Regions from separate parts of the Mesorhizobium sp. EU05-FHT14A09 genome, predicted to be linked through region 4. Evidence: predicted binding sites of a transcription regulator. Region 4 holds the regulator's gene; each other region holds the start of a gene.

Region 1 (6,032 bases), on a different contig from region 4:
CCGCGCGGACACGATCTATCATCCCGTCGGCAGCTGCCGAATGGGCACCGACGACATGGCGGTGGTCGATACACAACTGCGCGTGCGCGGCATTTCGGGTCTGCGCGTGGTCGACGCCTCGGTGATGCCAACGCTGATCGGTGGCAACACCAACGCGCCGACGATCATGATCGCAGAAAAGGCGGCCGACCTGATCAAGGTCGCCGCCGCCTGACGGGTTCGCTGTTTGATCCCGAGTTGCTTTTGACCGGAGCAACTCAGGTCTTCCGCGTTTCCCCGACTGGAATCGCCCTAGCGGGGGCGTGTGCTTTCTTCCTGTGCGTCGAGCCTTTCGAGCAGCGTGCGCAACGGCTCAGGTAATTCGTTCACCACCTTGAAGGTCGGCAAGCTGTGCAGGAACCGCTGGTTCGAGCGATCGGAAAACTAACGCCTGATCTGCGTCGGCAACTGATCGTGCTTGACTGCATTGGTACGGGACATGGCCTCAAAATCCTTAGTCGGCCTTGAAACTTCCCCGCCGGTGAATCGTTCCCATATTGCGTCAATTTGGCAAGCGGGGATCGAAAACAGCGTAAAATTTGATTTAATTCGTCTGTATCGGCTGCTTTTGAACTAGGACACTCCAATGCCGGCCATAAATGCCCTTTCCCCTTGATTTTTGAGTCCCAAACCTCGATATCGGGCACAAATCCAGAACCAACCGGCATGACGGGAAATGGCGATGAGCGACCAGGCAAAAGACGAACGCGCGCCTGAAGATATCGAGGCGATGGAAGCCGAAACAGAGCGCACCGAAGGTGGTGTCGACGGCGACTATGAGGCGCTGGTTCGACTGCTTAAGGAAAATGAGGAACTGAAGGACAAGGCGCTGCGCACCGCAGCCGAGATGGAGAATCTGCGTCGTCGCACAGCGCGTGATGTTCAGGATGCCCGCACCTACGCGATCGCCAATTTCGCGCGCGACATGCTTTCGGTGTCGGACAATCTGGCCCGCGCGCTGGAGGCCATTCCGGCAGAGGCCAAGGCGTCCGCCGATGCCGGCCTCAAGGCCTTGATCGAGGGCGTCGACATCACCGAACGTGCCATGCTTGGCGCGCTCGAGCGTCACGGCGTGAAGAAACTCGAGCCGCAAGGCGAGAAATTCGATCCGAATTTCCATCAGGCGATGTTCGAGGTGCCGAACCCGAGCGTGCCGGCCAACACGGTCGTCCAGGTCGTGCAGCCCGGCTACTCGATCGGTGAGCGCGTGCTGCGTCCGGCCATGGTCGGCGTGTCCAAGGGGGGCCCGAAGGCCGCTGCCGAAGGCATCGAGCCCGGCCCGGTCAACGAGCAGGCCGAGAAGGATGCCTGAGTAAGGCAATAGGGGTTGGGGCAGTAGGGCAGGCAATATTCGGCAAAGCTGACGGCTCTGGCTATGGCCACGAGCTGCATGTATGTTCGGGTATATTGCCTTGGCGCCTTATTCCCCTGCTGCCCCTCATTCCGGCTTCCGATGTCCGCCATCACCTTCATCGACTATGCCGGCGTTGCGGTGTTCGCGGCTACGGGTGCGTTGGCGGCCTCGCGCAAGCAGCTCGATATCGTCGGCTTCATTTTTCTCGCCGCAGTGACGGGTATCGGTGGCGGTACCTTTCGTGACCTGATCCTCGGCGTGCCGGTGTTCTGGGTCGCCAATCGCGACTATGTGCTTATCTGCACCGCCGTGGCGCTTGTGGTCTTCTTCGGCGCGCACCGTGTCGAATCCCGCTACAAGCTTCTGCTGTGGCTCGATGCCATCGGCCTTGCCGTCTTTGCGGTGATGGGCGCTGCGAAAGGCATGGCGATCACCGGCTCGCCGGCCGTTTCGATCATCATGGGCATGCTGACGGCCTGCTTCGGCGGGATCCTGCGTGATCTGCTGGCCGGTGAACCTTCCGTGCTGCTTACTCCGGAAATCTATGTGACGGCAGCAATCATCGGAGCCGGGGTCTATACCGCTGGCGAGCTTCTGAACCTGCCGGGCCAGATTTCCTATCCGGCGGGCGTTCTTGCTGCCTTCGCGGTGCGAGGCGGTGCGCTGAAATTCGGCTGGTCGTTTCCGCCCTATAAGAGCCGCCCGGGACGACGACCCGAAGACATCCCGTAAGCGCTGTTTGAAGTCATCTGTCAGAAGATGCTTCCCGCTCAGCCAGCCAGGCTTTCGCCTTCGTCTTAGGGACCTGCGTCAGCCAGGTCCGTTCCAGGCGATGACGCAGCTCATCGTCCGACGCCGCTTCCATGCGTATGAGCAAAGCCGGCCAGCCCTTGTAATGGTCCGTTTCGAAATAGATGCCGGGCGCAGCCTGCAGCAGCATCTCCTTCTCGTCGAGCGGGCACATCACCACCGCCGTTTCTGCATCCTTGACCCGGGTGAGCAGCTTCTTGCCAGTCTTCAGCGCCGGCGTGCCGTAGGACGTGCTCTCGACAACATCCGGCAGGCTCCGAGCCGCCTGCTTCAGGCGCTCGAAGACGGCGGAAAAATCGTCGGCCATGGCGATTGCTAGACGTTTCCGCTTTTAGGGGAGACGTTCTATCCCTCTGCTTTTCATGCAATTCCGGACGCAAAACCGCCGCGCATTTTGCTGGAATTGCTTCAGGCAGCGAAACGTTGCCCTTCGCCGCCGTAATAATTCACGTAGCGGGCACCGATTTCACGCACCGGCAAAACGATGAAGATGTCCACGGTCTTGAAATCGTGATCGATGACGCAACCGTCACCGATGCGTGCGCCGACGCGCAGATAACCCTTCACCAGCGGCGGCATCGCGGCGATAGCCGCCTTGGCGCTGACCGCCTCGATCGGCATCAGGTCCATGGAGCAATAGCGCCCGTCATTGGCGCGAATGTCCCAGGCCGGGCTGGTGCGGCAATGATGCGCAAGGTAGGTGAGCGCTTCGGCATGTGCCGCCGGAACGATGCCGTGGAAAGAAGCGCAACCCGTCAGGACACCGATGTCGTAGTGGGTGAAGTAGGCCCACAGGCCCTGCCAAAGCGCCTCAATGGTGCGTTTCGAACGGTATTCGGGCAGGACACAAGAGCGGCCGAGTTCAAGGAAGCGCTGGCCGGGGTGCTTGGCGATCAGCCGCCGCAGCTCGAATTCGTCCTCGGAATAGAAGCCGCCTGCGCTGACCGCCGTTTCCTGGCGCAGCAGTCGATAGGTGCCGACGATGCGGCGATGGTCCGGGCCGGGCAGGGCGTTGTCGAACACCAGCAGATGATCGCAGAGCGGGTCGAAACGGTCGGCGTCCCGCCGTTCCAGCGACTGCAGGCGGCTCTTGCGGGCGCCAAGCTCGTCGTAGAAGACGCGATAACGGATTTCCTGGGCAGCGGCGATCTCAAGCTCGTCGCGAGCCAGCCGCACTTCGAGGCTGCCGATCTTGCCCAAGGTGCCGGTGATGGACTCGATCGTCCTCATCCTCTGGATCGCGCTGCCTCCGGTGTTCCCCTGCATCTCACCTTGCGGCATCGCTGTATGCACGAGTGATTCTCCTTCGAGCCATCCCTCTTGGCGTCGGGATACGATGTAGGTGCTACAGGATTGTGACAGTACCGTGATACATAGTGAGGAGCAAGGGGAGGACGGCAGACGATCCGTCGCTAGCCGGCTTACCTAAGGGCTGGAAATCGCGGAATCAGGCCGCTGCCTGGCTCTCCACGGCATGCACCAAAGCCTGTGGATCAAGCGGTTTGGTGACAAAACCAGAGGCGCCGTGGGCAAGAACGGCGTGGCGGGTGCGTTCCTGGCTGTCCGCCGACAGCACCATGATGGGCACTGGCGCCGCGCCGGAAGCCTCCTCATGCCGGCGAATCGCCGCGATGGCATCCATGCCGTCCATCAGCGGCATATGCAGGTCCATCAGCACGACATCGTAACGCTTGGCGGGGCTGTCCGTGGCGACGGCTTCGACAGCGGCCCGGCCATTGTTGACGATGTCGACATGATGTCCGGCCTTCTGCAGGGTGGCGCGGGCGAGCATCGCATTGATGTCATTGTCCTCGGCGATCAGCACCGAAAGGCTGCCTGCCATGCCTGCCGGCGCGACCGCGGCATGGCTGGGGCCGGTCAAAGGGCCGCCAACGGCGGCCTGGCCGGCGAGGAGCACCCGCAGCAAGGTTTCGCCGCGGACCGGGCGAGCCAGGAAGGTTGCGTATCCCCCGGCACGGAATTCGACCAGTGCGCCGCGATCCGCCGGAGCGATGAGCGTCACGGCTTCGCAGGCCGCAAAACCTGCCTGCCGCAGTCGTTTCAGGGTACGGCAATCGCCGTCTTCCTGGCGCGCATCAATCAGGAGCACGTTGCAGAAGCCGGCGAAAGGCAAGGCCTGGCCGGCATTGGCAACGATCTCGGCGCGGCCGCCATGCGCGCGGATGGTGCGGGCGATCGCTTCGGCCTCGATGGTGTTTTCCGAAACGATGACGGCGCGGCGATCGGCCAGGACATCGATACGGTCATCGATTGCCTCGATTGCTTCCCGTGCCGGCAGTTCGAAGGTGAATTCCGAGCCTTCGCCGGGCGCGCTGGAAACGCTGATAGTGCCATTCATGGCTGCCGCCAGCCGCCTGGAAATAGCCAGCCCGAGCCCGGCACCGCCATGCTTGCGTGTCGACGTGCCGTCGGCCTGCTCGAAATCCTCGAAGATACGGTCCATGTCGGCCTCGCTGAGGCCGGGGCCAGTATCGGTGATGGAGAAGACGAGGCGATCGCCGGCTTCGGCGCGGCGACGGGTGACGCTGACCAGTACCCCGCCTGTCTCGGTGAATTTGACGGCGTTGCCGATCAGGTTGAGCAGCACCTGCCGAACGCGACCGGGATCGGCCGTGATGATCTGCGGTACATCGGGCGCGACATGGCAGGCCAGGCCAATCGCCTTGCCGAAGGCGCGCGCGGCGAGCAATTCCACGACATTGTCGGCGATCTCGCGCGGCGACATCGGCTGAGGTTCAGGCGCGAAACGGCCGGCCTCGATCTTGGAATAGTCGAGCAGGTCTTCGATCAGTGCCAGCAGAGCGCTGGCCGATGTGGAGACCGCGCCGACGTAGGTGCGCTGTTCCGGCGTCAGCCTGGTGTCAGCGAGAAGCTTGGCCATGCCCATGATGCCGTTCATCGGCGTGCGGATTTCATGGCTGACAGTGGCCAGGAAGCGAGACTTGGCCTGGCTGGCATATTCGGCGCGTTCGCGTGCGTTGATGAGCGAGGATTCAGCCTGTTTGCGCGCCGTGATGTCGCGCGCGATCGCCCGGTGGGACACTTCGGCGCTGTCCTTGTCGCGCATCGACAGCTCGATCCACGAAAACCAGCGCGGTCCGCTCTGGGTGCGGACGGCGACGTCGGTCGAACTCAGACAATCGTGATCGGAAAATGCTGCGTCCGGAACGATGCCGACGTCGATGCCGAGCTCCGCCAGCGTCATGCCCGCCAGATCCGTCAGGTTCTGCCCGATCAATTCGGCAAAGACACGGTTGGCATAGACGATGCGGCCGTCGCGGTCGCGGTGGACGACCAGGTCGCCGAGCGCGTCAATAAGGCCACGAAAGCGCTCTTCGCTTTCCTGCATTTCCCACATGCGGTCGGCCAAGGTTTCGATTTCGGCGCGGCTGCGGGCGGCGGTGTCGTCGAGGATAGCGACGGTGTGATGTTCGCTGCGCTGGTTGCGCAGGAAAAGGGCCAGGCCGGCAATGCCGGTGATCAGAACGCCGATGGCGATGAAGGGTGGCGCGCCGGTAAGATGGGAGAGGCCAGCGAGCACGACAAGCGCAACGAAGACCGCGAAAGCCAGGCCTTCGTGTTCGCGCCTGTCCAGTGCCGGTACCAAGGGTGGTGTCGTGGCCAGCACGCGGCGCTGCGTTGCCGGCTGACGCTCAGTTCCCACCTCTGTTGCGGCCTTGTCCCCAATCATGCGGCTATCTTAGCCACAGATAAATTATGGAAGGCTGCGCCGAACCTTTCGAATTTTAGCGATCGGCCGGTTTTCCCCCGTGCGATCGACGCTATGTCAGCGAACACGGATATGGAG
Region 2 (6,032 bases), on a different contig from region 4:
CAAGACTGCCTTCCGCCGGCAGGTTGGCCGGCATGTCCCCGGTAAGAGCGTCTTCCGCTGCAACGCGCTGGAATGCCTGCAGCACCGTCAGTCCTTCCGGGATGGTCAGCGAATACATAACCGACTTGCCACTTTTCATGAGATCCATGATCTCGCGCATCGAGGACCGCGGCTTGATCTGATACTCGCCTGCCTTCAACGCCTGGTCGTTGCCATAGGCGCGCACGCCGAGCCGGAAGATACGCGCGTCGCGGATCAGGCCGCGTCGCTCGAGCTGATCGGCGATATCCTGCACACCGCTGTTCGGTTTGACGAGGAAGGTGTCCCCGTTGGCTGACGGTCCCTGGCCGAAAAACTCCTGCCTGCCGAAGTAGACTGCGCCGCCAGCGGCAATCACCGCCAGCATGACGCAGGATACAAGGAAATTCATGAACACGATGATCTGGCTGCGCGACGCCCGCGACCGCTTGGCCGGAGGTGGCGTACCGGCTTCCGGACGCAGCGCCTCGTTGGCCGTCTTGGGGATAATCGGCGTGGTCTGCGCGGCGGCCTGGCTGACATCCTCGTTGTTCGTCGGAGCAGTGTTCATGGCGCCCTATGTCCTATCGACGAATCCCCCGACAATAGCGGGGAATATGGCAAAAATGACGGATACATCCGTCCCAGGGCTGTCAGCAGATCGGCGGAAGCCGGTCAATCAGCCGTTATAGCGCTGGAAGACCAGCGATGCGTTGGTGCCGCCGAAACCGAAGGAATTGGACAGCGCGACATCGATCTGCCGCTTGCGCGGCGTGTTCGGAACGAGATCGATCGCCGTCTCGCGCTCGGGATTGTCCAGGTTGATTGTGGCCGGCGCGATATTGTCGCGAATGGCAAGAATCGAAAAGATCGCTTCAGCGGCGCCGGCAGCGCCGAGCAAGTGACCGATCGACGACTTCGTGGACGACATCGACACCTTTGATGCGGCGTTTCCAACCAGGCGTTCAACGGCACCCAGCTCGATCGTGTCGGCCATCGTCGACGTGCCATGCGCATTGATGTAGTCGATATCGGCAGCCGTCAGCTTGGCACGCTTCAGCGCGGCGGACATGCAGCGGAAAGCACCGTCGCCATCTTCGGCCGGCGCTGTGATGTGATAAGCATCGCCGGTCAGGCCGTAGCCGGTAACCTCGGCATAAATCTTGGCACCACGCGCCTTGGCGTGCTCCAGTTCTTCCAGAACCACGACGCCAGCGCCCTCACCCATGACGAAACCGTCGCGATCCCGGTCATACGGGCGTGACGCCTTCTCAGGCGTATCGTTGCGTTCGGTGGAGAGCGCGCGGCAGGCGGCAAAACCGGCCAGCGACAGGCGTGTGACAGGAGCTTCGGCACCGCCGGCCACCATCACGTCTGCATCGCCGAACTGAATGAGCCGCGCGGCATCGCCGATCGCATGCGCGCCGGTTGAGCAGGCCGTGACCACAGCGTGGTTGGGACCTTTCAGACCGTGTCGAATCGACACCTGGCCGGAGACGAGATTGATGATCTGTCCGGGGATGAAGAAGGGGCTGATACGACGAGGCCCCTTCTCCTGCAGGATCAGGGCGTTTTCAGCAATGCCCTCGATGCCACCAATACCCGAACCGATCATGACGCCGGTCGCGCATTGTTCTTCGTGGGTTTTCGGCTGCCAGCCCGAATCCCTCAAGGCTTCGTCGGCGGCCGCGATCCCGTACAGGATGAAGTCGCCGATCTTGCGCAGTTCCTTGGGTTCGAGAACGGCCTCCGGATTGAAGGTTCCGTTCTCGCCATTGCCGCGCGGAATAACATGCGCAATCTTGCAGGCAAGGTCTTCGACTTCAAACTCGGTGACGCGGCTGGCGGCGCTACGGCCGCTCAGAAGTTCCCGCCAACCGTGCTCGACCCCAACGCCAAATGGCGACAGCAGGCCGAGGCCCGTAACGACAACGCGCCTCATTCCAAGTCCTTCCCGAAGACCTATGCCGGAAAGATCAGGCCGAGGCCTTGTCGATGTACTTCACGGCGTCGCCGACCGTGAGAATGGTCTCTGCCGCGTCGTCCGGGATTTCTACGCCGAACTCTTCCTCGAACGCCATGACAAGCTCAACCGTGTCGAGGCTGTCCGCGCCGAGATCGTCGATGAACGAGGCCTGCTCCGTCACCTTGTCGGCATCGACGCCCAGATGCTCGATAACGATCTTTTTGACGCGCTCTGCGGTGTCACTCATGTTGGCATCCTTCGTTCTATGATCTGTCTTCGTTAGCGGGCACACTGCCGCTAATCAAGCTGAAAGATAGGTCGGGCTTATACACAATAAACAATGCCGGCTTTTGCCCGAACCGCCGGGTTGCGGGCCGCATTACACGAAAACGGCTCGTCATCCAAGGCGCGAGCATCGTTTTTCCAAAGCCGCGACTGGTCGCGGCCAGATGTTAGATCATCGCCATGCCGCCGTTGACGTGCATCGTCTGCCCCGTCACGTAGGAAGCCTCTTCCGATGCGAGATAGGCGACCGCAGAAGCAACCTCGTTGCCTGTTCCCATGCGCTTGGCGGGAATCGCGGCCATGATCGCTTCTTTCTGCTTGTCGTTCAGCTTGTCGGTCATGGCCGATTCGATGAAACCCGGAGCAACGCAATTCACGGTGACGTTGCGCGTCGCGATTTCCTGCGCCAATGATTTTGAAAAGCCGATCATGCCGGCTTTGGAGGCGCAATAGTTGGCTTGGCCCGGATTACCGGTGACGCCAACGACGGAGGTGATGTTGATGATGCGGCCGTAACGCCGGCGCATCATCGGATGCGTGAGTTCCCGGGTCAAGCGAAAGACCGCAGTCAGGTTGACCTCGATCACGCTGTCCCAGTCGGCATCCGACATCCGCACGAACAGGCCGTCCTTTGTGATGCCGGCGTTGTTGACCAGAATGTCGACGCCCTCGAGATCCGCTTCGGCCTTCTGGCCCAGCGCCTTGACCTCGTCGCGATCCGAAAGATTCGCCGGGAAGAGTTTGACGCGATCGCCAAGCTCGCCCGCAAGCGTTTCAAGCTTTTCGACGCGCGTGCCGTGCAGGCCAACGATCGCGCCTTGCGCATGGAGTATCCTGGCAATGGCTTCGCCGATGCCACCCGTGGCTCCGGTGACCAGTGCCTTGCGGCCTGTCAGATCAAACATGTCTTGTCCCTCTCAAGCACACCCTTCACACGGGTGGGGTCATCAGGTTGCTCAGGCGAGTACGGCAATGGCCGCATCGACGTCGGCGGGATTTCCTATGGAAGCCAATGAGATATCGCGGTTGATCCGGCGGGCCAGGCCGGAAAGTACCTTGCCGGCCCCAATCTCGTAAAGCGTGGTCACGCCATTGGCGCCGAACCATTCCACCGTCTCGCGCCAGCGGACGCGACCCGTCACCTGCTCGACTAGGCGGGCCGCGATCGCCTCGGGATCGCGGGTTGGTGAAACCGAAACGTTCGACACAACCGGAACCACCGGCGCATTCTTGGTGACATTGGCCAGAGCCTCGCGCATGGCCTCGGCTGCCGGCGCCATCAGCGCCGAATGGAACGGCGCCGACACTTGCAGCATCAGCGCTCGCTTGGCGCCTCTTTCCGTGCACAGCTGCGCAGCCAGTTCCACGGCTGCCTTGGCGCCCGATATCACCAGCTGGCCGCCGCCATTGTCATTGGCGACCTGGCAGACGGATCCCTTGGCAGCTTCGGCGCAGGCGGCTTCGACATCAGCCTGCTCGAGGCCGATGATCGCAGCCATGGCACCTTCGCCGACCGGCACCGCTGATTGCATGGCATTGCCGCGAATGCGCAAGAGCCGTGCCGCGTCGGCCACCGAGACGAACCCAGCCGCGGCCAAGGCCGAATATTCGCCCAGCGAGTGACCGGCGACATAGGTCACCTTGTCCTTCAAGGAAAAGCCGCGCGCTTCGAGCGCGCGAACCGCCGCCAGCGACACGGCCATCAGCGCGGGCTGCGCATTCGCCGTCAGCGTCAATGTCTCTTCAGGTCCGTCCCAGATCAGAGCGGACAGCTTCTCCCCGAGCGCCTCGTCCACTTCTTCAAACACGCGACGGGCTTCGGGAAAGGCATCCGCCAGCTCTTTGCCCATGCCGACCGACTGGCTGCCCTGCCCCGGAAAGGTAAACGCGACCGCCATAAAGAGAGCTCCAATTGCTTGATCTCGCCTGCCCTGTGCGCAAGCGCGGGCGACAAGTCAAGTCCGACGCGCCCTGCGCGGGCTGCTCCAAACAGCGCTTCTGAGGCGGCGCGGGCGATCAATCATGATGAAAATCGAACACGATTCGTTTGCTGGCTCTTCTAAATTTTGCCACAGGCGCTAGTCTTTTGTGACATTTGAGTGACAGTTGAGTGACGCATTTGCAGTCGGGGGACTAGTAAGTTGGCGAAGGGATGGTCAGGGAGCGGCATGAACGCGCCGAAGCACAGACATGACACCGCCGTGGCCGGCCTCGAACCGGGCGAAGAACGGCGTGCTGTGCGCTATTGCCTGATGACGCTGGCCGCCTCGGCGGTACTGGTGTTCGCCATCGAATTGATTTTTCGGGGCGACCTCGCCGGCACGTTCGGCTTCTTCCTTCAGCCGTCCAAACCGGGCTGGACCACGGTCATCCTGTTCACGCTTATCCTGATCGGCCTCGACGCATTGCTGGGGCGCAATCATCAAAGCCTGATGATTTTCGCGCCGCTGACCCTGGCACTGGCGTTCGTCGGACATCAAAAATCACGCTACCTTGGCGATCCGCTCTACCCGACCGACTTTCTTTATGTGCGACAGATCATCGAATTGATGCCCCTGCTGGTACGAGAGCGTCCATGGACGGGAGTGGCACTGGCAGCCGGCATTGCCGGGGTGCTGGCTGTGATCGTGATGTTGTGGCGCCTGTGGCGCCGTCGCGCGCCTGCTTTGCGCTACAAAGCGCGGCTCGCACGCCTTGTGGTCGCGATTCCGCTGTTGGCTTTTTTCGTCTCGATCATGGACTACGCGACCTTTTCGTGGACCCGAGACCGCCTGCAGATCATCCCGATGATGTGGGATCAGAAGGAAAACTACAATTCCAACGGTTTCGCGCTTGCCTTCGCACTCAACGTTCCCATGGCCCATGTCGCAGCCCCTTCGGGCTATTCGGACAAGGCCTTGGCAGCCATCGCCCACCCCGAGGCGACCAGTTTCGTGCCGGAAGACAAGCCGGACATCATCATGGTGATGAGCGAATCCTTCTGGGATCCCACCATCCTGCCTGGCGTGTCGATCAAGCCGGATCCATTGGCGGCTGTGCGGCAGCTCCGGTCGGGATCGATGCTGTCGCCAGAGTTCGGCGGCATGACCGCAAATGTTGAATTCGAGGCCCTGACCGGGTTTTCCAACGCCTTCCTGCCGGCAGGATCGATTCCTTACCAGCAGTATGTGCGTGCGCCCGTGCCTTCACTTGCCACTTTCCTGAAGAGCGAGGGCTACTCAGCCAGGGCATTCCATCCCGGAACCAACTGGTTTTGGAACCGCACTGCCGTCTACGCCGATTTTGGCTTCGACGATTTCCAGTCGGAAGAGACGGCGCCGTTGGAAAAACGCGGACCACTCGCCTCCGACCAGGCGATGACTGACCAGCTCATTTCCGCGGCCGACGCGTCGGAGGAGCCATTCTTCTATTTTGCCGTGAGCCTTCAGAATCACGGCCCCTACGAGCCCAATCGCTATAGCGATGCCTCCCACACCGTCGAAGCTCCGATCAGCCAGTGGGCGAAGGATTCGCTGCTGTCTTATGCGGAGGGTGCAGCCGATGCCGACCGCAATCTGAAGCGCCTGGTCGACTGGGCCGAGAAGCGGGATAGGCCAACCGTAATCGTCTTCTTTGGCGATCATCTGCCACCGCTGGGGCCGGTCTATGTGGAGACGGGCTTCCTCAAGGACAATGTCGCGCCGCGCAGGGAAGCACCCGACCAGATGAAGTTGCACCGCGAAACACCGTTGGTGGTCTGGTCAAACCGCACTGGGCTCTCCGA
Region 3 (6,032 bases), on a different contig from region 4:
GCACCGCCCAGGATGAAGCCGCGCGCCTCGATGCCGGCGATCTTCTCGATCTTCTGCCCTGCATAAGGATGCACAAGCTCATCGATGGCCCGCCGAAAGGCACGCGCATTGCCGAGCAGCGTGGTGATGTCCCGGAACAGGACGCCCGGCTTCGGATAATCCGGAATGGTGCGGATAGCGGAAAGCAGCGTTTCTTCGATCGATGACATCAAGAATCCATTCCCTGTTCCGCCCATCGATAGAGCAGTTCCAGCAAAAGTGTGTAGCGGTTTACGTCCGAAATCGCGCAAAACAAAAAAGCTAGAGCGTTTCCGCGAAAAACGGAAACGCTCTAGCGGCTGCGGCAGGCAAAGAAAAGCCGAAAGCCATTACAGCTTTGACTTCCGGCGCATGTTTGCAGGCTACGCCGCCTGCGTGTCGGTCTCCGCCACCCGCTCATCGTCTGCAGCCGGCGCAGCCTTCAGCAGGACGGCAACGATGCCCGCCGCGATCATGAAGGCGCCGACCACCCACAGCCCGGCCTTCGGATTGCCGGTCAGGTCGGTGAGCCAGCCCGTCACATATGGGCCAACGAAGCCGGCGAGGTTGCCGAGCGAATTGATCAGCGCGATGCCGCCCGCCGCCGCTGCCCCTGTCAGGAAGCGTGTGGGCAACGCCCAGAAGGTCGGCAGCGCCGAACAGATGCCGATCGCGCATATCGTCACCGCGATCATCGTGGTGAAGGGCGACTGCATGTAGAGCGCAACCGGAATGGCCAGGCCGCCGACGATCGCCGGAAGGGCTACGTGCCACACGCGCTCGCCTGTATTGTCGCCATGGCGCGCCCACAGATACATGGCAATCGCCCCGAAAGCGTAAGGGATCGCGACGATGAAACCCTGCTCGATGATCGAGTATTCCGTGTTGAACGCCTGCTTGAAGCCGGCGATGATCGTCGGCAGGAAGAAGCCGACTGCGTAAAGCCCGTAGACCACACCGAAATAGACGAAGGCCAGCGCCAGGATGCGAGGCTGCGTCAGCGCCTTTCTGAGCGGGTAGTGGTAGCGTTGGCTGGTCTGCGCATGTTCGGTGTCCATCTCGTTCTGCAGCCAGTTGCGCTCCTCCGCCGTCAGCCAGGCGGCATCCTGTGGCTTGTCCGTGAGGTAGAACCAGCACAGCACGCCGATCAGGATCGCCGGCAGGCCTTCGACCAGGAACATGAAGCGCCAGCCGTCCAGCCCGAACACCAGTCCGTGGCCGACCGAGATCAGCCATGCTGACAACGGCGAGCCGATCACGGACGATACCGGTATCGCGATCATGAACAGTGCCACCGCGCGCGCGCGTTCGCGCTTGGGGAACCAGAACGTCAGATAGAGGATGATGCCCGGAAAGAAGCCGGCTTCGGCGATGCCGAGCAGGAAGCGCAGGCCATACATCGAGAGCGCATTGGGAACGAATGCCATCAGCGAGGCGACGATGCCCCAGCTCACCATGATGCGCGCGATCCAGCGCCGCGCTCCCACCTTGTGCAGGATGAGGTTGCTGGGCACCTCGAGCAGGAGATAGCCGATGAAGAAGATGCCTGAGGCCAGTCCGAAGGCGGCCTTGTCGAAGCCCAGCGCATCGTTCATGCCGTGCGGCGCGGCAAAGCCGATGTTGGTGCGGTCGAGATAATTGATGAAATAGAGCAGACCGAGAAACGGCATCAGTCGCCAGGCGACTTTTCGAACGACGCGCTCGCGCATACCGGGTTCTGCGGCAGTCGAGTGAGATGGACCAGCCACGGCTTTCCTCCCTAACCACGCCCCCCGCTCGCCACCGTAAACATGCGCGCGTATGGGTGTCTATCAGGCAGGCGACTTATCCAGAAAAGCCAAAAGGGGCACCACCCGGGCACCCCTCTTCGATTTTAGCAGCGCCGGCCCAGGACCGCCGGCTACATACCCAGGTCCGAGCGCAGTTCGGCCTTCGCCGCAGCATATTCGGTCTCGAATTCAGCGTTGTGTTGCAGGTTGGAAGCAATCACCGCCCCAGAAATCCGCCCCATCTCGATATCGGAAGGATAGTGGATCCCGGCGACGACCCGATTGTGACCATACTCCCATGCCCGCGCCATGATCTCGGCACGCTTCTCAGGCACCATATCGGACAGGACGATACCCATCATCGTGCCCAGGGTCGTGTGGCCTGACGGCCAGGAGCCCGAGGTGGACGGCTTGACGATCGGCTTGACCAGATCGCTCAGCATGTGTGGCCGGGGACGCTTCCAGACGTCCTTGGCAGGGTCGACGACAGCGCCTTCGGTGGCCACCACCCGTTCGAAAAACGCATTGAACTTCGGCAACGCTTCCTTGGTGAACTTCGGGCCCATGACGTCCGCAAAACGCCAGACATTCTCTTCGGCGTCAGCCTTGGCCCGCACCTCCATTTCCGGCGTGCGCGTGAGTTGCAGCGTCAGCACTTCGGCCAGTTCCTCCTTGGTCTTGGCGGAATCATTGGCCGGCGGAGGCGGCAGGATTGCAGTCAGGTCGACATCGGCATTTGTGATGAAGGGCTTGGCGTCTTCCGCTTGACCGGAGGCGGTCAGGACAAGAAGAAAGACGCCGGCGAGGAAGCTGGTTTTGCGCATGAAAGACCATCCTGTGGCAGTGGGATGGTGGAGCTTCCGCCGATGCCGTGACAGCCATATGACGCCATTGGCATACAAAAGGGTCGGCCCGAATGAACAGGCCGACCCTTTTTAACAGAATATCCCAAATGTCAGTGAGCGATGTTCGACCAGACCTTGCGCTTGGTCAGATACATCAGCACCGCGAACAGCAGCAGGAAGATGATGACGCGGAAACCGGTCTTCTTACGATCCTCCAGATGCGGCTCGGCGGTCCACATCAGGAAAGCGGTAACGTCTTCCGAATACTGCTCGACCGTCTGCGGCGTGCCATCGTCATAAGTGACCTGGTCCGCCGAAATCGGCTTCGGCATCTTCAGCGACAAGCCCGCATTGAAATACGGATTGTAGTGCGTGCCTTCCGGAACGTTCATGCCGGCCGGCGGCTGCTCGTCATAGCCGTTGAGCAACGCATGAATGTAGTCCGGGCCGCTCTCTGCGTACTGCGTGAAGATATCGATGATGAACTGCGGGAAACCGCGCTCAATGCCGCGTGCTTTGGCAAGCAGCGACATATCCGGCGGCACCGCGCCACCGTTGGCAGCCGCAGCAGCCTGATCGTTCGGATATGGCGACGGGAAATGGTCCGATGCGATTCCAGGGCGCTCGAACATCTCGCCGGCGTCGTTCGGACCGTCCTGGACGGTATAGCCGGCTGCGAAAGCTTTCACCTGCGCTTCAGAGTAGCCAAGGTCCGAGAGCGTGCGGAAAGCCACCAGCTTCATCGAATGGCAGGCCGAGCAAACTTCCTTGTAGACCTTGAGGCCACGCTGCAACTGCGCCTTGTCGTAGGTACCGAACGGGCCGGCGAACGACCAGCTCATCTCCTTAGGCTTGTGGATCGGGAAATGGGTCGGGTTGGCTTCGTGCGAAGCCTCGCCTGCCTTCCCGGCTTCCTCGGCATAAGCGGTCGCGCCGATGAACAGCGCCGAGACCGCAGCCAGCGAAATGAGAATCTTCTTCATACCATTATCCCCTGGATTCTCTTCTCGCTCAGCCCTTGGTTTCCGGCGAAGCGGTCGCCCCGGCCGGATGCCCGCTGCCACCCTTGTTCTTTTCCAGCACGGCTTCGGTGATGGAATTGGGCAGGCGACGCGGCGTCTCGATCAGGCCGAGCACCGGCAGGATGATCAGGAAGAAGGCGAAGTAGAACAGCGTCGCCAGCTGCGCCATCAGCACGTAGGAACCTTCCGCCGGGCGCGAGCCAAGCCAGCCGAGCAGGATGGCGTTGATCGCGAAGAGCCAGAAGAACAGCTTGTACCACGGACGATAGACAGCCGAACGCACCTTCGAGGTATCGAGCCATGGCACGATGAACAGCATCGCGATCGCGCCGAACATGGCGATGACGCCGCCGAGCTTCGAGTTGATCGGCCCGATATTGAAGGTGATGGCGCGCAGGATCGCGTAGAACGGCAGGAAGTACCATTCCGGAACGATGTGGGCCGGGGTCTTCAGCGGGTCGGCAACGATGTAGTTGTCCGGATGGCCGAGATAGTTCGGCATGTAGAAGATGAAGTAGGCGAAGAACAGCAGAAACACCACCATGCCCAGCGCGTCCTTGATGGTCGCATAGGGGGTGAAGGCCACGGTATCGGTCTTCGATTTCACTTCGATGCCGGTCGGATTGTTCTGGCCGGTGACGTGCAGCGCCCAGATGTGCAGCACCACGACGCCGGCGATCATGAACGGCAGCAGGTAATGCAGCGCAAAGAAGCGGTTCAGCGTCGGGTTGTCGACGGCGAAGCCACCGAGCAGCAGTTCCTGGATCCAGTTGCCCACCACCGGAATCGCGGTGAAGAAGCCGGTGATGACGGTGGCGCCCCAGAAGGACATCTGGCCCCACGGCAGCACGTAACCCATGAAGCCTGTTGCCATCATCAGCAAGTAGATGATGCAGCCCAGGATCCACAGCAGCTCGCGCGGCGCCTTGTAGGAGCCGTAGTAGAGACCGCGGAAGATGTGCAGGTAGACAGCAACAAAGAAGAACGATGCGCCGTTGGAGTGCATGTAGCGCAGCAGCCAACCCTGGTTGACGTCGCGCATGATCTTCTCGACCGAGCCGAAGGCCAGCGTCGTGTCGGACGTGTAGTGCATCGCCAGCACGATGCCGGTGATGATCTGCGACACCAGCATGATCGAAAGGATGCCGCCGAACGTCCACATGTAGTTCAGGTTGCGCGGCACCGGATAGGCGATGAAGGAATCATAGACAAGCCGCGGCAGCGGCAAGCGCGCATCGAACCAGCGTCCAAGGCCGGTCTTCGGCGTATAGGTCGAGTGTCCCTCGCTCATGGAAATGTCCCCCTGCCTCAGCCGACGCGGATCTTGGTATCGGAGATAAATGAAAAGACCGGCACGGCCATGTTCTCCGGCGCCGGGCCTTTGCGGATGCGGCCGGCGGTATCGTAGACCGAGCCGTGGCACGGGCAGAACCAGCCGCCATATTCACCCTGCTGGCCGAGCGGGATACAGCCGAGATGGGTGCACACGCCCACCATCACCAGCCAGTTTTCCTTGCCCGTGCCGGCAGAGCGGTCGGTGTCGGTCGCCTGTGCGTCCGATGCCAGATTGGCGTTGCGCGCCAGCGGGTCCTTCAGCTCTTCGAGCTTGACCTCCTGCGCGGCCTTCACCTCTTCCGGCGTGCGGTTGCGGATGAAGACCGGCTTGCCGCGCCACTTCACCGTCAGCGACATACCAGGCGTCAGCGAGGACACGTCCACCTCGACCGAGGCCAGCGCGCGCGTCGAGGCGTCGGGCTGCATCTGGTCGATGAACGGCCATGCGACAGAAGCCGCGCCAACCACGCCGGCCATGCCGGTGGCTATGTATAGAAAATCACGGCGATTGGGATCGTGGGTTTCGTCGGTTGCGCTCACGGTGCCTGGTCCTTTCGCCTCTTCCGTACCGAAAGGCGAGCCCCTGTCCCGCTTGAGCATCCCCGCTCAATTCGCACCGGCCCGACAGCGCATGGCAACAGGCTAGCGAATTCCTCCGGCATTTGGATTTCGGTTTATGCGTGCAGCCCGTTTTTGTCCAGTCGGGTGAAGACTACAGGGCAGATTGTCGCGGGGACAAATGCCGCGCCGGAAAATGATGCTACACAAACGGCCACTTTGGTGACCGTTTGAGCATGTGACCGCGCGCCGCGCCTGATGGCGCGAAGCCAAGCGACCCGAATGGGTCACGCCGGCGATTGAGACATCACGCTGGTTATGACGCTCCCAGCCTGACAAGCACTTCGCGCGGTATCTGCAGGTCACGGATCACCGCATCATGGCGGCGAAAACCGCACAATTCACGCTGGATGAACCAGGCATAGACGAGGTTGGCCGTCTCCTTGAGCACCTTCGCCCTGCCCGCTTCGTCGCCTGCGTAGGTT
Region 4 (6,032 bases):
ACGCGGCCGTTGAGCAGCATCGCGACCACCCCGGCGCATGCCACAAGACCGAGCACCCAACTCCATGTCGATCCGATCGAGCCAGCCGGCCCACCACCCATGAGCTGAAAAGTTGCATCCATCGGCGCCACCGTTCGGCCGCTGGTGATCCACCAGGCTACGCCACGCCAGATCAGCAGGCCGCCAAGCGTGACGATGAAGGCAGGCACCTCCAGATAGGCGATGATGAAGCCCTGCAGCGCGCCGATTGCCAGGCCGACCACGATGCCGGTGGCCAGTGCGATGATCCAGAGCCACGGATTGCCGAGCTGCATGCCCATCACCCGGATCAGGAACTCGGCCTGGGCAACGCCCATTACCATGCCGATCACGCCTTCGACAGAACCGACCGACAGGTCGATGTTGCGCATGACGATGACCAGCACCATGCCGGTCGCCATGATGGCGACGGAAGATGTCTGTACCGACAGGTTCCAGAGATTGCGCGGCGTCAGGAACAGGCCGCCGGAAAGCAGGTGCAACCCGACCCAGATGATCAGCAGGGCTGCAACCATGCCAAGCATGCGGGTGTCGAGTTCGGTCGCCTTGAGGAAGCGTCCGAGTGATGTCAGTTCGGCTGCGCGGGCGCGATCGACCGGCGCATTCGAGGTCGTATCAGTCATGATATTCCTCCCTAGAACAATTCCAGCAAAAGTGCGCGGCGGTCTTGCGTTCGGAATTGCGTAAAAACAAAGAGTTAGAGCGTTTCCGCGAAGAGCCGAAACGCTCTAACCATGCGCCGCTTTGGCGCCTTTGGCATGCCATTTAACAGGGACTTGTCGGCTCCGGGGTGGGAGCCGTTGCAAAAGACCACGGCACTCAGGCCGTGGTCTCCTTCGTTACAGCAGACGTGCTTAGTCGCAGGCCTTGACGGAACCGGCCTTCACGCCCTGGCAGACGACATCCTTGGAGACCCAGCCGGCGTCGATGACGACGTTGAGATTGTCCTTGGTGATCGCGACCGGTGTCAGGAACACCGACTTGACGCTGTTGCCGCCGGGAGTGGTGAAGTCGGTGACCTTGGCGATGTCGGTCGTCTTCTTGCCATCGGCGAGCTGCGCCGCGATTTCAGCGGCATTCTTGCCGAGGTCGCGGGCATCCTTGAACACCGAAACAGTCTGCGTGCCGAGCGCGATGCGGTTCAGCGCGGCATGGTCGCCATCCTGGCCGGAGACCGGAACCGAACCGGCAAGACCTTGCGCCGCCAAAGCAGCGATCGCACCACCGGCAGTGCCGTCATTCGCGGCCACCACGGCATCGACCTTGTTGTCGTTGGCGGTCAGGAACTGCTCCATGTTCTTCTGGGCATTCGCCGGCAGCCAGCCATCGGTGTAGGCCTCGCCGACATTCTTGATCTTGCCGGCATCGATGGCAGCCTTCAGCACTTCCATTGCGCCCGAAAACAAGAAATCGGCGTTCGGATCTGTGCTGGAACCTTTGATGAAGACGTAATTGCCTTCCGGCTTCACATCGAACACGCCCTTCGCCTGCAGGCGACCGACCTCCTTGTTGTCGAAGGTCAGGTAGAAGACGTCCTTGTTTTCGATAAGACGGTCGTAGGCGATGACGGGAATGCCTTCGTCGACGGCCTTCTGCACTGCCGGACCAATGGCGGAGGTGTCCTGCGCCAGGATGACGAGCGCGTTGGCGCCCTGCGAGATCAGGCTTTCGACGTCGGTGAGCTGCTTGCCCGGATTCGATTGCGCGTCGGCGGAAATATACTTGTCGCCGGCGGCCTCGATCGCCTTCTTCATGGCGGCTTCGTCGGTCTTCCAGCGCTCTTCCTGGAAATTGGACCAGGACACGCCAATGACCTTGTCTTTCGCCTCGGCGACAGCCGAAAGCGCGAGCGTCATGGCGGCACCCGCCAGAATGGCGGCCGTGAATTTCCTCATTTTTTCCTCCCCGCGCCCAAAGGCGCGCTTTTTGTGTGCGTTGGCCGTTGGAGAAGCTTTTTTTCGAGCTTCGAAAAAATAATCGCGCAGGTATGGCTTTCTGTCAACGGGATTCAAGCCGTTGACAGTATTTTTTTCGAAGCACGAAATAATGATGACGAGAGCTGCATGTTCTGCCACTATCTGTGGAGGAGCGCTCCGTCGAAACAATGAAAGCGAAACGGGTTTTGCATTCGTTCCCGCATCGACCTATGCACGATGGATGCGCATCCGGAACAGCCACCGGACGCAACGGCTTCAACGCTCGCGAAGCCGGCGGGGGAGGAACGGCAAGAACATGACTGTCGGGATCCGTCACGACGATTTGCGCCGCAGGAACCGCGCAATGGTGATTGCCGCCGTGCGTCGCTCCGGCGAGCCTTCCCGCACCGAAATCACCGCCATCACTGGCCTCAGCCATTCGACCATCTCGACGATTTCATCCGACCTCATAGCGGAAGGCATCCTGCGCGAAGGCCGCAGCGAACCGACGGCATCGAAACGTGGCCGTCCACAGGTGGGACTGCAACTCGACCCAAACGCTGCGGCCGTCCTGACGGTCGTTCTGTCGCTTAACCTGGTGACGGCGGCAGCCGTCGACTATTCCGGCAAGGTGCTGGCCGAGGAAACACGCCGTCTGGACACTCTGTCTCTGCCGCGAGAGGCGCTGATCGGCGAGTGCGTCGAAATCGTCAGGCGGCGGCTCGACGACCAGAGTCTTAAGAACCATCAGGTGCTGCGCATCGCCTTTGCCGTTCAAGGTACGGCGGATTCACACGCGCGCACCATGTTGTGGACGCCGATCACCCCACATGGAGAGATTCCTTTCGCCGATATCCTGGAAAACGCTTTCGGCATTCCTGTTATCGTCGAGAATGACTGCAACATGATGGCTGTCGCTCTTCGCTGGCGCGGCACGGACCGTTACCGCGACGACTTCATTGCCGTTGTGCTTTCGCACGGTATCGGCATGGGCATCGTGCTCAATGGCGAATTGTTCATCGGCACCCAGTCGTCCGGCGGCGAGTTCGGACACATGATCCACCGGCCGAATGGCGCATTGTGTCGCTGCGGTCGCCATGGCTGCGTCGAAGCCTATGCCGGCAACTACGCGATCTGGCGAAACGCCCGGGGACTGGACGAGAACACCGAACCTGCCGCGGATATTCCCGACGACGAAATGCGGATGCTGGCTGAAAAAGCGCGGGCGGGCGATGGTCCGGAACGCGAAGCCTATGAACGGGCAGGCACGGCTCTCGGCTATAGCCTCGGTTCGCTTTTCGCCGTCATCGATCCGGCACCTGTGACCTTTGTCGGTATCGGGGCGACAGCTTTCGACCTGATTGAGCCGGCCCTGCGGCGCGCAATTGCTCAGACTGCCGGCGGACAGCATTCGAATTCGATCGTGTTCAACATCGAGCCGAACGAGCAGATGCTGATCCGCGAAGGCTGCGCCATGCGCGCGTTGACCTTCATTGATCAGGAGATCTTCGCGCTTGGTGGCCCGACAGCTTCGGCGCCTCAGCTTGTGGAAGCCTGAGCCCGCCGGTTAAAGCAATTCCAGGAAAAGTGTGTAGCGGTTTTCCGTCCGGAATTGCGCAAAAACAAAGAATTAGAGCGTTTCAGCGCTTCCGTAAAAACAGAAACGCTCTAAAGCGCCGCGCGTCCTAGTGGACGCACAAAGGACGCTCCAACTCTTTTGTCCGGCGCATGACGGCCGGCGCATGCCACCCTGCCTTTCCGAAAATCGATTCCGACTTTCGGGGTCATGCGCTAATCCTCGCGGATGGCATAGCCCGAGCCGCGGATGGTACGGATCACATCCGGCATGCGGCCGTTGTTGACCGCCTTGCGCAGGCGACCGACATGTACGTCCACCGTGCGTTCATCGATGTAGATCGTCTCGCCCCAGACATTGTCGAGCAGCTGGCTGCGCGAGAAGACCCGGCCGGGGTGACGCATCATGAATTCCAGCAGCCGGAACTCCGTCGGCCCGAGGCGGATCTCGCTCTTCTTGCGATACACCCGGTGCGACTCGCGGTCGAGCACGATGTCGCCGACCTTGAGCACGGAAGACAGCACCTCCGGCTTCGCCCGGCGCAGCAGCGCCTTCACGCGTGCCATGAACTCCGGCATCGAGAACGGCTTGACCAGATAGTCGTCCGCACCGGTGGAGAGGCCGCGCACACGGTCACTCTCCTCGCCGCGCGCCGTCAGCATGATGACCGGCAGACGCTCGGTTTCCGGCCGCATGCGCAGCCGACGACAGAGTTCGATGCCGGAGACCGCCGGCACCATCCAGTCGAGCACCAGCAGATCCGGTACGTTTTCCTGAAGCCGGATTTCGGCTTCGTCACCTCTGGCGACCACTTCGACCTGGTAGCCCTCGGATTCCAGATTGTAGCGGAGGAGAACGCCCAGCGGCTCCTCGTCCTCTACCACCATGACGCGCGGCGCGATCATCTTGCCGTCCGTCCTGTGATCAGGCCGCCGGAACGGCGGCAGCCGTCTCGTCGAGCTTCGGCCTATTGGGCGGCAACTGCTCGCCCGTCAGCACGTAGAAGGCGTTTTCGGCGATATTGGTGACGTGGTCGCCGATACGCTCGAGGTTCTTGGCGCAAAACAGCAGATGCGTGCAGGCCGTGATGTTGCGGGGATCTTCCATCATATAGGTCAGCAGTTCGCGAAAGACCGACGTATATTTGACATCGATCTTCTCATCGTCTGCTCTCAGCTGGGCGAGACCCTCTGCGTCTTTCGCCGCATATTTCTCCACGACGCCGTCTACCTGGTTGAGCACCAGATGCGCCATGGAATCGATCGAATGCGAAAGATCGCGCGGCGTGGCGCCCTGCCCGACCGCTCCGACACGTTTGGCAATGTTCTTGGCCAGATCGCCGATGCGCTCCAGGTCCCCTGCCATGCGGATGGCGCCGACCACGGCGCGCAGATCCTGTGCCATGGGCTGGCGCTTGGCGATCAGCGTGATCGCCTTGCTGTCCAGCTCACGCTGGCGCGCGTCCATGATCGCGTCGTCCGAGACGACACGTTGGGCAAGTCCATTGTCTGACTTGAGCAGCGCCTTGGTGGAGCTTTCAACCATCGAACTGGCCAATTCACCCATGTCGCTGATGAGCCTGCTGATCTGTCCGAGCTCTTCGTCGAACGACGCAACGGTATGTTCGCCCATATCTTGTGTCCTTTTTTCCTCGGCAGCAATCGCTCACTCAGCCGAAGCGGCCGGTGATGTAGTCCTGCGTGCGCTTGTCGTCGGGGTTGGTGAACATCTTGTCGGTAGCGCCCTCTTCGACCAGATAGCCGAGATGGAACATCGCCGTGCGCTGCGAGACGCGAGCGGCCTGCTGCATCGAGTGCGTCACGATGACGATCGTATAGTTCTGGCGCAGTTCGTCGATCAGTTCCTCGACCTTCGCGGTCGCGATCGGATCGAGCGCCGAGCACGGCTCGTCCATCAGGATGACTTCCGGCGACACTGCGATGGCACGCGCGATGCATAGGCGCTGCTGCTGGCCACCGGAAAGGCCGGTGCCGGGCTCAGCGAGGCGATCCTTCACCTCGTTCCAGATCGCCGCTTTCTGCAGGCTGGACTCCACGATGCGATCCATATCCGCCTTGTTCTTGGCAAGGCCATGGATACGCGGCCCGTAGGCGACGTTCTCATAGATCGACTTCGGGAATGGATTGGGCTTCTGGAACACCATGCCGACGCGGGCACGCAGCTCCACCACATCGATTTTCGGATCGTAGATGTCTTCGCTGTCGAGCGTGATCTTGCCACCAACCTTGGCCGCGTCGATCGTATCGTTCATGCGGTTGAGGCAGCGCAGGAAAGTTGACTTGCCGCAGCCCGAGGGGCCGATCAGCGCCGTCACCTGGTTGAGGCGGATGTCGAGATTGACGTCGAAGAGCGCCTGCTTATCGCCGTAGTGCACGGTGACCTTGTCGCCGCGCATCTTGATGACTTCGTTGGTCTGGGCGCTCATCTGGCTGCTCACTGCCTGTTCGAGGGTCTTTTCCGTCATGATATTCATATCAGGC

Evidence for each region. Region 4 encodes PhoB, which activates phosphate uptake and scavenging genes when phosphate is short. Its sites were predicted from a motif close to TGTCATNNANCTGTCAT; they were not measured.
Region 1: the regulator PhoB is predicted to act here: its motif matches at 3,548-3,564, upstream of olsB (l-ornithine N(alpha)-acyltransferase).
Region 2: the regulator PhoB is predicted to act here: its motif matches at 4,369-4,385, upstream of AC3WTO_RS08710 (LTA synthase family protein).
Region 3: the regulator PhoB is predicted to act here: its motif matches at 2,659-2,675, upstream of AC3WTO_RS17820 (acid phosphatase).

Annotation. Positions count from the first base shown of each region.
Region 1 is NZ_JBYTDF010000005.1:402,978-409,009, reverse strand. It holds gene AC3WTO_RS19995 (GMC family oxidoreductase) at 1-214, shown strand, start outside; gene grpE (nucleotide exchange factor GrpE) at 722-1,351, shown strand; gene AC3WTO_RS19985 (trimeric intracellular cation channel family protein) at 1,493-2,125, shown strand; gene AC3WTO_RS19980 (MmcQ/YjbR family DNA-binding protein) at 2,139-2,510, opposite strand; gene olsB (l-ornithine N(alpha)-acyltransferase) at 2,612-3,433, opposite strand; gene AC3WTO_RS19970 (PAS domain-containing hybrid sensor histidine kinase/response regulator) at 3,651-5,765, opposite strand; gene AC3WTO_RS19965 (LysR family transcriptional regulator) at 5,652-6,032, shown strand, end outside.
Region 2 is NZ_JBYTDF010000002.1:271,311-277,342, forward strand. It holds gene mltG (endolytic transglycosylase MltG) at 1-589, opposite strand, end outside; gene fabF (beta-ketoacyl-ACP synthase II) at 698-1,960, opposite strand; gene AC3WTO_RS08695 (acyl carrier protein) at 1,995-2,231, opposite strand; gene fabG (3-oxoacyl-[acyl-carrier-protein] reductase) at 2,437-3,174, opposite strand; gene fabD (ACP S-malonyltransferase) at 3,226-4,167, opposite strand; gene AC3WTO_RS08710 (LTA synthase family protein) at 4,438-6,032, shown strand, end outside.
Region 3 is NZ_JBYTDF010000004.1:577,957-583,988, forward strand. It holds gene AC3WTO_RS17810 (adenine phosphoribosyltransferase) at 1-209, opposite strand, end outside; gene AC3WTO_RS17815 (MFS transporter) at 402-1,766, opposite strand; gene AC3WTO_RS17820 (acid phosphatase) at 1,919-2,611, opposite strand; gene AC3WTO_RS17825 (cytochrome c1) at 2,743-3,615, opposite strand; gene AC3WTO_RS17830 (cytochrome b) at 3,644-4,945, opposite strand; gene petA (ubiquinol-cytochrome c reductase iron-sulfur subunit) at 4,963-5,529, opposite strand; gene AC3WTO_RS17840 (DUF6665 family protein) at 5,864-6,032, opposite strand, start outside.
Region 4 is NZ_JBYTDF010000003.1:642,329-648,360, reverse strand. It holds gene AC3WTO_RS14740 (sugar ABC transporter permease) at 1-662, opposite strand, end outside; gene xylF (D-xylose ABC transporter substrate-binding protein) at 894-1,934, opposite strand; gene AC3WTO_RS14730 (ROK family protein) at 2,272-3,513, shown strand; gene phoB (phosphate regulon transcriptional regulator PhoB) at 3,747-4,436, opposite strand; gene phoU (phosphate signaling complex protein PhoU) at 4,456-5,163, opposite strand; gene pstB (phosphate ABC transporter ATP-binding protein PstB) at 5,201-6,025, opposite strand.